3 regions of the Cytobacillus sp. FSL M8-0252 genome follow, and region 1 is predicted to be linked to each of the others. Evidence: a T-box and tRNA genes for the amino acid it is inferred to sense, from the RefSeq annotation. Region 1 holds a T-box; the other regions hold tRNA genes.
The links. A T-box is a leader RNA that pairs with one kind of tRNA and senses whether it is charged. The one in region 1 lies ahead of pheS (phenylalanine--tRNA ligase subunit alpha), so its partner is inferred to be a tRNA-Phe.
Positions count from the first base shown of each region.

Region 2: it has a tRNA-Phe gene. The T-box ahead of pheS (phenylalanine--tRNA ligase subunit alpha) is inferred to sense a tRNA for this amino acid. The anticodon was not compared.
Region 3: it has a tRNA-Phe gene. The T-box ahead of pheS (phenylalanine--tRNA ligase subunit alpha) is inferred to sense a tRNA for this amino acid. The anticodon was not compared.

Region 1 covers NZ_JBBOWZ010000001.1:3,489,145-3,493,056, forward strand. The annotation lists gene pheT (phenylalanine--tRNA ligase subunit beta) at 1-1,197, opposite strand, end outside; gene pheS (phenylalanine--tRNA ligase subunit alpha) at 1,215-2,252, opposite strand; T-box leader at 2,307-2,556, opposite strand; gene MKX83_RS17560 (TrmH family RNA methyltransferase) at 2,630-3,388, opposite strand; gene sspI (small acid-soluble spore protein SspI) at 3,516-3,722, shown strand; gene MKX83_RS17570 (M42 family metallopeptidase) at 3,757-3,912, opposite strand, start outside.
Region 2 covers NZ_JBBOWZ010000001.1:3,768,836-3,772,747, forward strand. The annotation lists gene glgB (1,4-alpha-glucan branching enzyme) at 1-1,520, opposite strand, end outside; tRNA gene MKX83_RS18935 (tRNA-Glu) at 1,700-1,771, opposite strand; tRNA gene MKX83_RS18940 (tRNA-Ser) at 1,775-1,865, opposite strand; tRNA gene MKX83_RS18945 (tRNA-Asn) at 1,869-1,943, opposite strand; tRNA gene MKX83_RS18950 (tRNA-Ile) at 1,954-2,030, opposite strand; tRNA gene MKX83_RS18955 (tRNA-Gly) at 2,038-2,108, opposite strand; tRNA gene MKX83_RS18960 (tRNA-His) at 2,111-2,186, opposite strand; tRNA gene MKX83_RS18965 (tRNA-Phe) at 2,196-2,268, opposite strand; tRNA gene MKX83_RS18970 (tRNA-Asp) at 2,288-2,364, opposite strand; tRNA gene MKX83_RS18975 (tRNA-Met) at 2,368-2,441, opposite strand; tRNA gene MKX83_RS18980 (tRNA-Ser) at 2,455-2,547, opposite strand; tRNA gene MKX83_RS18985 (tRNA-Ile) at 2,554-2,630, opposite strand; tRNA gene MKX83_RS18990 (tRNA-Met) at 2,644-2,720, opposite strand; tRNA gene MKX83_RS18995 (tRNA-Ala) at 2,746-2,821, opposite strand; tRNA gene MKX83_RS19000 (tRNA-Pro) at 2,845-2,921, opposite strand; tRNA gene MKX83_RS19005 (tRNA-Arg) at 2,930-3,003, opposite strand; tRNA gene MKX83_RS19010 (tRNA-Leu) at 3,020-3,108, opposite strand; tRNA gene MKX83_RS19015 (tRNA-Gly) at 3,115-3,189, opposite strand; tRNA gene MKX83_RS19020 (tRNA-Leu) at 3,209-3,293, opposite strand; tRNA gene MKX83_RS19025 (tRNA-Lys) at 3,311-3,386, opposite strand; tRNA gene MKX83_RS19030 (tRNA-Thr) at 3,401-3,476, opposite strand; tRNA gene MKX83_RS19035 (tRNA-Val) at 3,493-3,568, opposite strand; rRNA gene rrf (5S ribosomal RNA) at 3,578-3,695, opposite strand.
Region 3 covers NZ_JBBOWZ010000001.1:1,544,147-1,548,058, reverse strand. The annotation lists gene MKX83_RS08040 (ABC transporter ATP-binding protein) at 1-469, opposite strand, end outside; tRNA gene MKX83_RS08035 (tRNA-Gly) at 808-878, opposite strand; tRNA gene MKX83_RS08030 (tRNA-Leu) at 882-964, opposite strand; tRNA gene MKX83_RS08025 (tRNA-Leu) at 986-1,074, opposite strand; tRNA gene MKX83_RS08020 (tRNA-Cys) at 1,106-1,179, opposite strand; tRNA gene MKX83_RS08015 (tRNA-Gly) at 1,199-1,273, opposite strand; tRNA gene MKX83_RS08010 (tRNA-Gln) at 1,279-1,353, opposite strand; tRNA gene MKX83_RS08005 (tRNA-His) at 1,400-1,475, opposite strand; tRNA gene MKX83_RS08000 (tRNA-Trp) at 1,482-1,555, opposite strand; tRNA gene MKX83_RS07995 (tRNA-Tyr) at 1,559-1,642, opposite strand; tRNA gene MKX83_RS07990 (tRNA-Thr) at 1,654-1,726, opposite strand; tRNA gene MKX83_RS07985 (tRNA-Phe) at 1,730-1,805, opposite strand; tRNA gene MKX83_RS07980 (tRNA-Asp) at 1,860-1,936, opposite strand; tRNA gene MKX83_RS07975 (tRNA-Met) at 1,940-2,013, opposite strand; tRNA gene MKX83_RS07970 (tRNA-Val) at 2,024-2,099, opposite strand; tRNA gene MKX83_RS07965 (tRNA-Glu) at 2,104-2,178, opposite strand; tRNA gene MKX83_RS07960 (tRNA-Ser) at 2,194-2,287, opposite strand; tRNA gene MKX83_RS07955 (tRNA-Asn) at 2,290-2,364, opposite strand; rRNA gene rrf (5S ribosomal RNA) at 2,384-2,501, opposite strand; rRNA gene MKX83_RS07945 (23S ribosomal RNA) at 2,731-3,912, opposite strand, start outside.

The DNA.
Region 1 (3,912 bases):
CTCTAATACTTCTCCGCCTGCGTATTGCGTGAGTAATTGCGCTGCTCTTTCTGCTGCTGGACGAACACGCTGTGGATCAACACCTTTTTCATAACGCGCACTCGCTTCACTCCTTAATCCGTGATCTTTCGAGGACTTTCTAATCGCACCTCCAGTGAAATAAGCTGATTCAAGTAGTACGGTCGTTGTTTCATTACCAACTTCTGAATTCGCTCCACCCATTACACCAGCTAAAGCAACTGGTACTTCCCCATTTGTGATAACTAGGTGATCTGTTGTTAATTCTCTCTCAGCATCATCAAGCGTAGTGATTTTTTCACCTTGGTTGGCACGGCGAACAAGAATCTCTTTCGAACCTAGGCGATCATAATCAAACGCGTGTAAAGGCTGACCGTATTCAAGCAAAATATAGTTCGTAATATCAACAACATTATTATGTGGACGAATACCAGCTGCTGTTAAACGAACTTGTAACCATAGTGGTGACGGAGCGATTTTTACATTTTTAATTACTTTAGCGACATATAATGGGTTATCATCTGCTGCTTCTACATTTACAGTGATGTAATCAGCGGCCCTCTCAGAAACAGTCTCTACCTTTGTCTGCGGTAACTTCACATCTTTTTCTAAAATAGCAGCGACTTCATAGGCAACACCAAGCATACTTTGGCAATCTGCACGGTTCGGTGTTAACCCTAGTTCTAATACTTGATCATCTCTGTGCAATTGCTCTAATGCATTGGTTCCAAGCTCTGTATCTGCTGGAAACACATAGATACCTTCACTATAATCTTTAGCGACTAGCTTACTTTCAAAGCCTAGTTCTTGAAGAGAACAAATCATACCATTCGAAGCTTCACCACGTAATTTTGCTTTTTTAATTTTAAAATTCCCCGGTAATACTGCACCTACAGTTGCAACTGCTACCTTTTGTCCTTTATCAACATTAGGAGCCCCACAAATGATTTGCACAAGTTCGCCATCGCCAAGGTCTACTTGACAAATATTTAATTTATCAGCACTTGGATGTTTCTGTTTTTCAGATACATAGCCGACGACGACACCCTTAATTCCTTCATCAAGTGTCTCTACACCTTCAACTTCGATTCCGCTCTTTGTGATCTTCTCTGCTAATTCTTCTGGTGTAATCCCAGATAAGTCAACATATTCTTGTAACCATTTATATGAAACGTACATATCGTTGTCCTCCCCCTTTATTCATGAATTGAGAATTGCTTTAAGAATCTACTATCATTTGTATAGAAATGACGAATATCATCGACACCGTATTTTAACATGGCAATACGCTCAGCTCCCATGCCAAAGGCAAAACCTGTATATTTTTTAGAATCAAATCCTGCCATTTCAAGGACATTTGGGTGTACCATTCCTGCACCTAAGATCTCAATCCAACCGGTTTTTTTACATACATTACAGCCTTTTCCAGAGCAAATCATACAAGAAATATCCATTTCTACAGATGGCTCAGTAAATGGGAAGAAACTTGGACGAAGGCGAATTTCTCTCTCTTCACCAAACATTTTTTTCGCAAATACTTCTAGCGTACCCTTTAAGTCTGTCATTCGAATATTTTCATCTATCACAAGTCCTTCAATTTGCATAAATTGATGAGAGTGAGTCGCATCATCATTATCACGACGGAATACTTTTCCTGGACAAATGATTTTCACTGGACCTTTCCCCTCATGCTTTTCCATCGTTCTAGCTTGCACAGGCGAAGTATGTGTGCGTAATAAAATATCCTCTGTAATATAGAATGAATCTTGCATATCACGTGCAGGGTGACCTTTTGGTAAGTTCAATGCTTCAAAATTATAATAATCCTTCTCCACTTCTGGTCCTTCCGCTACGGTATAGCCCATTCCAATGAATAAGTCCTCAATTTCTTCAACAACCCTTGTTAATGAATGATGATTACCGGTATGTACAGGACGACCTGGTAATGTCACATCAATCGTTTCTGCAGCAAGCTTAGCTTGAATTTGCGCTTCTTCTAACTGCACTTGTTTTGCCGTTATTCCTTGCGTAATTTGATCACGCACTTCATTTGCTAATGCACCCATTTTCGGACGTTCTTCTGCAGAAAGTTTCCCCATTCCTTTTAGTACTTCTGTGATCGGGCCTTTCTTACCTAAATAAGCAACGCGGATATCATTTAATTCTTTTAAATCCATTGCCGCAGAAACCTTCTCTAACGCTTCTGCTTGCAATTCTTTTAAACGCTCTTGCATCTTGAAACTCCTCCTTTTAATACTTTTTTGACAAAATAAAAAACCTTATCCCATGAAAGGGACGAGGTTTGGAATCGCGGTACCACCCTTTTTAATACAACAATAAAAAACATGCTATATTCGCTTCATTTCGATAACGGCAAAAAGCCGGTGCATCTTTACATCGAAAATATTCGATGGTCCCGATGTCTGCTCAAGAGCTGAAATTTCGAGTAAGTCGCTCATAAAAATGCTTTCAGTCTCAGGCATTTTCTCCCTATTATGAACAAAACATACTTTACTTTGTCTCTATCATAGCTTTTAATTATTTCATTTTGCTATTTATTATATTACATTATGAGTCGACATTCAAATTGTTCTCACGATTTTTTTACTCATTATTCGTTTCTCAAATAATATAGCAATATACCTGCTGCTACAGCTACATTTAAGGACTCACTCTTACCGTATAAAGGAATATACAGATTGGCTGTAGTTTGTGTAAGTAACTCTTTATTTACACCGTTCCCTTCATTACCAACGAGCAATGCAAATTCATCCAGTGGAGCAAAGCTTTGATATTCTTTGCCTCCTTCTAATGCTGTACCGTATACAGGAATATTATTTTCCTTTAACTCCTTCATCCATACATCCAACTTGCCATGGATAATTGGTAGATGGAAGTGACTACCTTGAGCAGAACGTAAAACCTTTGGATTATAAGGGTCCACTGTGCCGTGACCGATGATAACCGCATCCATGCCAGCCGCATCAGCTGTACGAATCATTGTTCCTAAGTTTCCGGGATCTTGCACTTCATCTAATAGTAATAATTTCTTCAAACCAAGCGAATCGAAAGACCTCTCTTCTTCTTGATAACATACGGCCACAATTCCTTGCGGTGTTTGTGTATCAGTTAAGTCTCCAATCACATGTGGCGGTAGGATATAAACGGAACAGTTTCCTACATTCCAGCTTTTTGGTATATCCTTTTCCTCACTAATCATTAACTCTTTTACACGATTTTCTTTTAATGCTTCTTCAACAAGATGAAATCCTTCAACAAGAAAAGTACCTGTTATATCTCTTTCTTTCCTTTTGAGAAGCTTTTTCCACTGCTTCACCTGTGGATTTTTTGCTGATTGTATGTACTTCATTTTTTCGCTCCTTCAATAAAACACGTGCCATTAATATTTCATTATACCGAAAAACACATACATAATAAATCTTAAATGAGAAACCCTATAATCGTAACGAATTCTAACGAAGGATGTGTTTACTTTTATGAACTTAAATTTACGTAATGCCATCTTACACAATGTTTCAGGTAATTCACAAGATGAATTAAAAGATACTATTGTTGATGCTATACAAACAGGCGAAGAGAAAATGCTCCCTGGCCTTGGCGTATTATTTGAAGTCATTTGGCAAAATTCATCTGAAACTGAAAAGAAAGAAATGCTAGAGACGTTAGAAAACGGCTTACAATAAGAAAAAAAACAGCCTTTCATCAGGCTGTTTTTTTCTATTCAAAAGTTATTTTTGCAACTGTATCGTTATCTAGTCTTTTAATAACAGCTGTAATCAGTTTTACTGCGTTTTCAAAATCATCACGATGAAGAATACCCGCATGTGAATGAATATATCTTGTTGCAATTGTAATTGAAAGCGCTGGCACACC
Region 2 (3,912 bases), 280 kb from region 1:
AATGATTTAGATCTCTTATATAACTTTATTAACTTCTTCACATAATGATTCGTTTTTGCATGCATTTCATACTGAAGTAAGTGCCAATCCAACTCAGCTTCATCTTTCCACTCGGCAAATTGTCCTAGCTCAAACCCCATAAATAACAGCTTTTTACCTGGATGTGTCATCATAAAACCTAAGAGCAAACGATATTGGGCAAATTTTTGCCAATAATCTCCTGGCATCTTGTCTAGCAGGGATTTCTTCCCATGGACAACCTCATCATGTGATAACGGTAAGAGAAAATTTTCGGAGTATGCATACATTAATGAAAAAGTCATTTTATTATGGTGGTATTGCCGTTCATGTGGGGCTTTCTCCATATAAGATAATACATCATTCATCCACCCCATATTCCATTTATAACTGAAACCTAATCCGCCATAGTGAACAGGAGCCGTTACTTGGGGCCAATCTGTAGAATCCTCTGCCATCATCAAGATAGAAGGATCATAAGCAAAAACAGCCTTATTTAATTTCTGTAAAAATTGAATACCAAATGGATTTTCCCTATTCTCGTTATTAGGCCAAAAAATGATATTTGATACTGCATCAATTCTAAATCCATCGACATGGTATTTTTCCATCCAAAAAATAGCATTGGATATGAGGAAACTATGAACCTCTGTTTTACTTAAATTAAAATTAGCTGTACCCCAAACAAAATTTTCCCTATCAGCTTCTGTTTCGTATTCATAAACATATTCACCATCTAAACAATATAGCCCATGTTGATCTCTACAGAAATGTCCTGGTACCCAATCTAAAATAACACCAATATTATTTTGATGACATTGATCAATAAAAAACATTAAATCTTTTGGTTCACCATATCTACTAGTAGCCGAATAATAGCCTGTTCCTTGATACCCCCATGAACGATCATAAGGGTGTTCAATTATAGGCATCAATTCAATATGTGTAAAACCATGCTCCTTTACGTAAGGAATGATTTCTTCTGCTAGTTCACTGTATGTCAATAAAAGGCCATTCCTCTTTTTCCATGTACCTAAGTGCATCTCATATATCATCATAGGTTCTGAAAATGCTTTCCTTTGTTGTTTTTCCTTTTGCCAGCCTTGGTCCTTCCATTTGTAACCTTCTAAGGAATAAACAATCGAAGCAGTACTAGGCCGTAATTCTGAACAAAAAGCAAAAGGATCAGCCTTTAAAAAAGTTTGTTCATCCTTGTTCTTAATTGCATATTTATAAAGTTCTCCTGTTAAATCTCCATCTAGCTGAATTCTCCATATCCCCTCTTTATTTACTTTATCTAATGAAAAACCTTCGCCATTCCAATGATTAAAAGAACCAACTAATGATATTGAGGTGGCATGTGGAGCATAGATAGTAAAGGAAGTAACCCAATTATCTCCTTCTTTATGACGGTGTGATCCAAACAGTTCGTATGCCTTAAATAAGCTTCCTTCATGAAACAAGTGCATTTCGAATTCAGTGGGGTATGCAGTTGTATTCATCTTAATTCATTCCACTCCTTGTATTACATTACTCTTTCTTAAATAATTCGTCTTAAGTATAAAAATCCCTTGTTATTTTTCAAATTATTTTGACATCTAATGACAGATAATATAACATCCAAAAAGTGTTAGCCACATAAAAAAGAAACTGTCAACTTATGTTGACAGCTTCTTTTTTATGACCCCTACGGGATTCGAACCCGTGTTACCGCCGTGAAAGGGCGGTGTCTTAACCGCTTGACCAAGGGGCCAACTGGCGGAGAAGGAGGGATTTGAACCCTCGCGCCGGTTGCCCGACCTACACCCTTAGCAGGGGCGCCTCTTCAGCCACTTGAGTACTTCTCCATATGGCTCCGCAGGTAGGATTCGAACCTACGACCGTTCGGTTAACAGCCGAATGCTCTACCACTGAGCTACTGCGGAATAATATAAATGGTGGGCCTAAATGGACTCGAACCATCGACCTCACGCTTATCAGGCGTGCGCTCTAACCAGCTGAGCTATAGGCCCCTATTTAAGCGGGTGAAGGGAATCGAACCCTCATCATCAGCTTGGAAGGCTGAGGTTTTACCACTAAACTACACCCGCAATGGGGCGGCTGATGGGAATCGAACCCACGAATGTCGGAACCACAATCCGATGCGTTAACCACTTCGCCACAACCGCCATAAAAGATGGCTCAGGACGGAATCGAACCGCCGACACAAGGATTTTCAGTCCTTTGCTCTACCGACTGAGCTACTGAGCCAAAATAATAAATATGTAAATGGCGGTCCGGACGGGACTCGAACCCGCGACCTCCTGCGTGACAGGCAGGCATTCTAACCAACTGAACTACCGGACCAGATTGCGGGGGCAGGATTTGAACCTGCGACCTTCGGGTTATGAGCCCGACGAGCTACCGGACTGCTCCACCCCGCGATAATAATATGAATGGCGGAGGAAGAGGGATTCGAACCCCCGCGGGCTTTAACACCCCTGTCGGTTTTCAAGACCGATCCCTTCAGCCAGACTTGGGTATTCCTCCGAATAATGGTGGACCTTGTAGGACTCGAACCTACGACCGGACGGTTATGAGCCGTCTGCTCTAACCAGCTGAGCTAAAGGTCCATCATTCTATCTATGGTAGCGGCGGAGGGGATCGAACCCCCGACCTCACGGGTATGAACCGTACGCTCTAGCCAGCTGAGCTACACCGCCATAGAATATATTGTATAAAATTAATTGGTGGAGCCTAGCGGGATCGAACCGCTGACCTCCTGCGTGCAAAGCAGGCGCTCTCCCAGCTGAGCTAAGGCCCCTAAAAATATATATGTATATCTAGTGGTCGGGAAGACAGGATTCGAACCTGCGACCCCTTGGTCCCAAACCAAGTGCTCTACCAAGCTGAGCTACTTCCCGATACAAAACGCGCCCGAGAGGAGTCGAACCCCTAACCTTTTGATCCGTAGTCAAACGCTCTATCCAATTGAGCTACGGGCGCTTAATTTTAAAAAGAATGGTGCCGAGGACCGGAATCGAACCGGTACGGTAGTCACCTACCGCAGGATTTTAAGTCCTGTGCGTCTGCCAGTTCCGCCACCCCGGCACATATTGGAGCGGAAGACGGGATTCGAACCCGCGACCCTCACCTTGGCAAGGTGATGTTCTACCACTGAACTACTTCCGCAAATATTTAAAATGAAAAATGGTGCGGGTGAAGGGAGTCGAACCCCCACGCCTTGCGGCGCCAGATCCTAAGTCTGGTGCGTCTGCCAATTCCGCCACACCCGCATATTAAAATGATCAAATGGTGAGCCATGAAGGACTCGAACCTTCGACCCTCTGATTAAAAGTCAGATGCTCTACCAACTGAGCTAATGGCTCGTACAAAGCACGAGTGGTGCCGGCCAGAGGACTTGAACCCCCAACCTACTGATTACAAGTCAGTTGCTCTACCAATTGAGCTAGGCCGGCAAATACACACAAAAAATGGTGGAGGATGACGGGATCGAACCGCCGACCCTCTGCTTGTAAGGCAGATGCTCTCCCAGCTGAGCTAATCCTCCAATATGTATGCCCGGCAACGTCCTACTCTCACAAGGGGACAGCCCCTAACTACCATCGGCGCTTTAGAAGCTTAACTTCCGTGTTCGGTATGGGAACGGGTGTGACCTTCTCGCTATCGCCACCGGACTTTTTAAAGACATATATTATTATAACGTCTTTAATAATATTTTCAAGAGAAATTTTAAATCATTCTCTGAAAACTAGGTAATGTTGAAGAAGATATTTATGAGTAATCGCCTATGCGTTGCTGATGCGACTACTTACGTAGTGCTGTCTAGCTGCGGCGGCTTGGAGCCGCCCGCATTTCGTATTGTCCAGCCACAGCGCCTAGGTGCTCGAGGTC
Region 3 (3,912 bases), 1.9 Mb from region 1:
CTTGAGCCAAAGCCATCGCGATCCATACTCTTTGCCGCTGTCCACCAGACAATGCATCTACTTCTCTATCTTTAAATTCTGCAATTCCTGTTACTTGGAGTGCCCAATCTATCACCTGGCGATCTTTTGCTGTTAATCTCCCCATACCCTTTTGATATGGAAATCTTCCATAAGATACTAGCTCTGAAACCGTTAAGCCTTCAGGAGCATCAGGAGATTGAGGAAGAATGGCCATTTTTTGTGCAATCGCTTTTGTCGATTCCTTACTGATTTGCTTACCATCAAGATATACAGACCCAGCTTTGGCTTGGATAATTCTTGCAATCGTCTTTAAGACAGTCGATTTACCACAACCATTCGGCCCAATAATAGCCGTAATCTCACCGTCTGGTATCATCATGTTTAAGTTCTTCACAATCTCTCTATCACCGTATGCAATTCTTAAGTCTTCAGTAAATAATCTAGACAAGGTCATTCACTCCATCCGAACATTTTAGATCATCATCATGTCATTGATAATGATTATCAACTTCAAAGAAAATTTTATCTAATAAAAGCTATCCTGTCAACCATCAATCCGAAAAGTTTTCATTTCCAACATATTTCTTGTTAACCAACCTGTATTCTGCATATATTTTTTAAGGAGAATGCATTTCTCGTTACTGAAGCCTTTCATCCATTCTCTTCACTCATTATGCACTTCGTTAAGGTTAGTAAAAAACAACAAAACTAATCACTTCAACTAAAAAAAACTGTAGACAATCTGCTAATAAATAGAGATTGTCTACAGTCCTTAACTTCCATATAAGCGGGTGAAGGGAATCGAACCCTCATCATCAGCTTGGAAGGCTGAGGTTTTACCACTAAACTACACCCGCAAATACCGGTGGTCGGGGTCGAACCGACACTCCGTGATGGAACACGATTTTGAGTCGTGCGCGTCTGCCAATTCCGCCACACCGGCAAATATTCTTTTATTTAATTATGGTGCCGAGGACCGGAATCGAACCGGTACGGTAGTCACCTACCGCAGGATTTTAAGTCCTGTGCGTCTGCCAGTTCCGCCACCCCGGCATGAGGTGTATAAAAATGAGTGAATATGTATTGGAGGCGGCAACCGGATTTGAACCGGTGGTGAAGGTTTTGCAGACCTCTGCCTTACCACTTGGCTATGCCGCCATCAATATAAATAACTACTTGGAGCGGAAGACGGGATTCGAACCCGCGACCCTCACCTTGGCAAGGTGATGTTCTACCACTGAACTACTTCCGCAGATCTGGCTGGGCTAGCAGGGTTCGAACCTGCGAATGACGGAATCAAAATCCGTTGCCTTACCACTTGGCTATAGCCCATTTGTATATTCTATGCATGAAAGCAAAAAATGTGAATTTAAAATAATGGGGCGGCTGATGGGAATCGAACCCACGAATGTCGGAACCACAATCCGATGCGTTAACCACTTCGCCACAACCGCCATAATTGGCAGGGGTAGTAGGAATCGAACCCACATCAAAGGTTTTGGAGACCTTCGTTTTACCATTAAACTATACCCCTAGATGGTGGAGGGGGGCAGATTCGAACTGCCGAACCCGAAGGAGCGGATTTACAGTCCGCCGCGTTTAGCCACTTCGCTACCCCTCCATAAAAAACAATGCCGGCCAGAGGACTTGAACCCCCAACCTACTGATTACAAGTCAGTTGCTCTACCAATTGAGCTAGGCCGGCAAATGGTGGCTCAGGACGGAATCGAACCGCCGACACAAGGATTTTCAGTCCTTTGCTCTACCGACTGAGCTACTGAGCCAAAACTTATACGTTTTACAATATGTTTTAAATTAATTTGTGTGAATTTATGTAGTGGCGGTCCGGACGGGACTCGAACCCGCGACCTCCTGCGTGACAGGCAGGCATTCTAACCAACTGAACTACCGGACCAAATTGCGGGGGCAGGATTTGAACCTGCGACCTTCGGGTTATGAGCCCGACGAGCTACCGGACTGCTCCACCCCGCGATAATATGAATGGTGGAGGATGACGGGATCGAACCGCCGACCCTCTGCTTGTAAGGCAGATGCTCTCCCAGCTGAGCTAATCCTCCAAAATGGTGACCCCTACGGGATTCGAACCCGTGTTACCGCCGTGAAAGGGCGGTGTCTTAACCGCTTGACCAAGGGGCCAATTTATATGTTTAATGGCGGAGAGCAAGGGATTTGAACCCTTGAGACGGCTATAAACCGCCTACACGATTTCCAATCGTGCTCCTTCGGCCAGCTCGGACAGCTCTCCATTGGCTCCGCAGGTAGGATTCGAACCTACGACCGTTCGGTTAACAGCCGAATGCTCTACCACTGAGCTACTGCGGAATAATTTAATAGTATGTATGCCCGGCAACTTCCTACTCTCACAAGGGGACAGCCCCTAACTACCATCGGCGCTTTAGAAGCTTAACTTCCGTGTTCGGTATGGGAACGGGTGTGACCTTCTCGCTATCGCCACCGGACTTTTTAAAGACATATATTATTATAACGTCTTTAATAAAATTTTCAAGAGAAATTTTAAATCATTCTCTGAAAACTAGGTAATGTTGAAGAAGATTGTTTTGAGTAATCGCCTGAATGCGTGCTGACGCGACTACTTACGTAGTGCTGTCTAGCTGCGGCGGCTTGAAGCCGCCCGCATTTCGTATTGTCCAGCTACAGCGCCTAGGTAGGCGCTTTCGCTTTTCGTTTTTGGTTAAGTCCTCGATCGATTAGTATTAGTCAGCTGCATGTGTCGCCACACTTCCACCTCTAACCTATCAACCTGATCATCTTTCAGGGATCTTACTAGCTTGCGCTATGGGAAATCTCATCTCGAGGGGGGCTTCATGCTTAGATGCTTTCAGCACTTATCCCTTCCGCACATAGCTACCCAGCGATGCCTTTGGCAAGACAACTGGTACACCAGCGGTGCGTCCATCCCGGTCCTCTCGTACTAAGGACAGCTCCTCTCAAATTTCCTGCGCCCACGACGGATAGGGACCGAACTGTCTCACGACGTTCTGAACCCAGCTCGCGTACCGCTTTAATGGGCGAACAGCCCAACCCTTGGGACCGACTACAGCCCCAGGATGCGATGAGCCGACATCGAGGTGCCAAACCTCCCCGTCGATGTGGACTCTTGGGGGAGATAAGCCTGTTATCCCCGGGGTAGCTTTTATCCGTTGAGCGATGGCCCTTCCATGCGGAACCACCGGATCACTAAGCCCGACTTTCGTCCCTGCTCGACTTGTAGGTCTCGCAGTCAAGCTCCCTTGTGCCTTTACACTCTACGAATGATTTCCAACCATTCTGAGGGAACCTTTGGGCGCCTCCGTTACTCTTTAGGAGGCGACCGCCCCAGTCAAACTGCCCACCTGACACTGTCTCCCATCCCGATAAGGGATGTGGGTTAGAATTTCAATACAGCCAGGGTAGTATCCCACCGACGCCTCCACCGAAGCTAGCGCTCCGGCTTCTAAGGCTCCTACCTATCCTGTACAAGCTGTACCAAAATTCAATATCAGGCTACAGTAAAGCTCCACGGGGTCTTTCCGTCCTGTCGCGGGTAACCTGCATCTTCACAGGTACTATAATTTCACCGAGTCTCTCGTTGAGACAGTGCCCAGATCGTTACGCCTTTCGTGCGGGTCGGAACTTACCCGACAAGGAATTTCGCTACCTTAGGACCGTTATAGTTACGGCCGCCGTTTACTGGGGCTTCGATTCAAAGCTTCGCGTGAGCTAACCTCTCCTCTTAACCTTCCAGCACCGGGCAGGCGTCAGCCCCTATACTTCGCCTTGCGGCTTCGCAGAGACCTGTGTTTTTGCTAAACAGTCGCCTGGGCCTATTCACTGCGGCTCATCAAGGCTTTAACACCCTAATGAGCACCC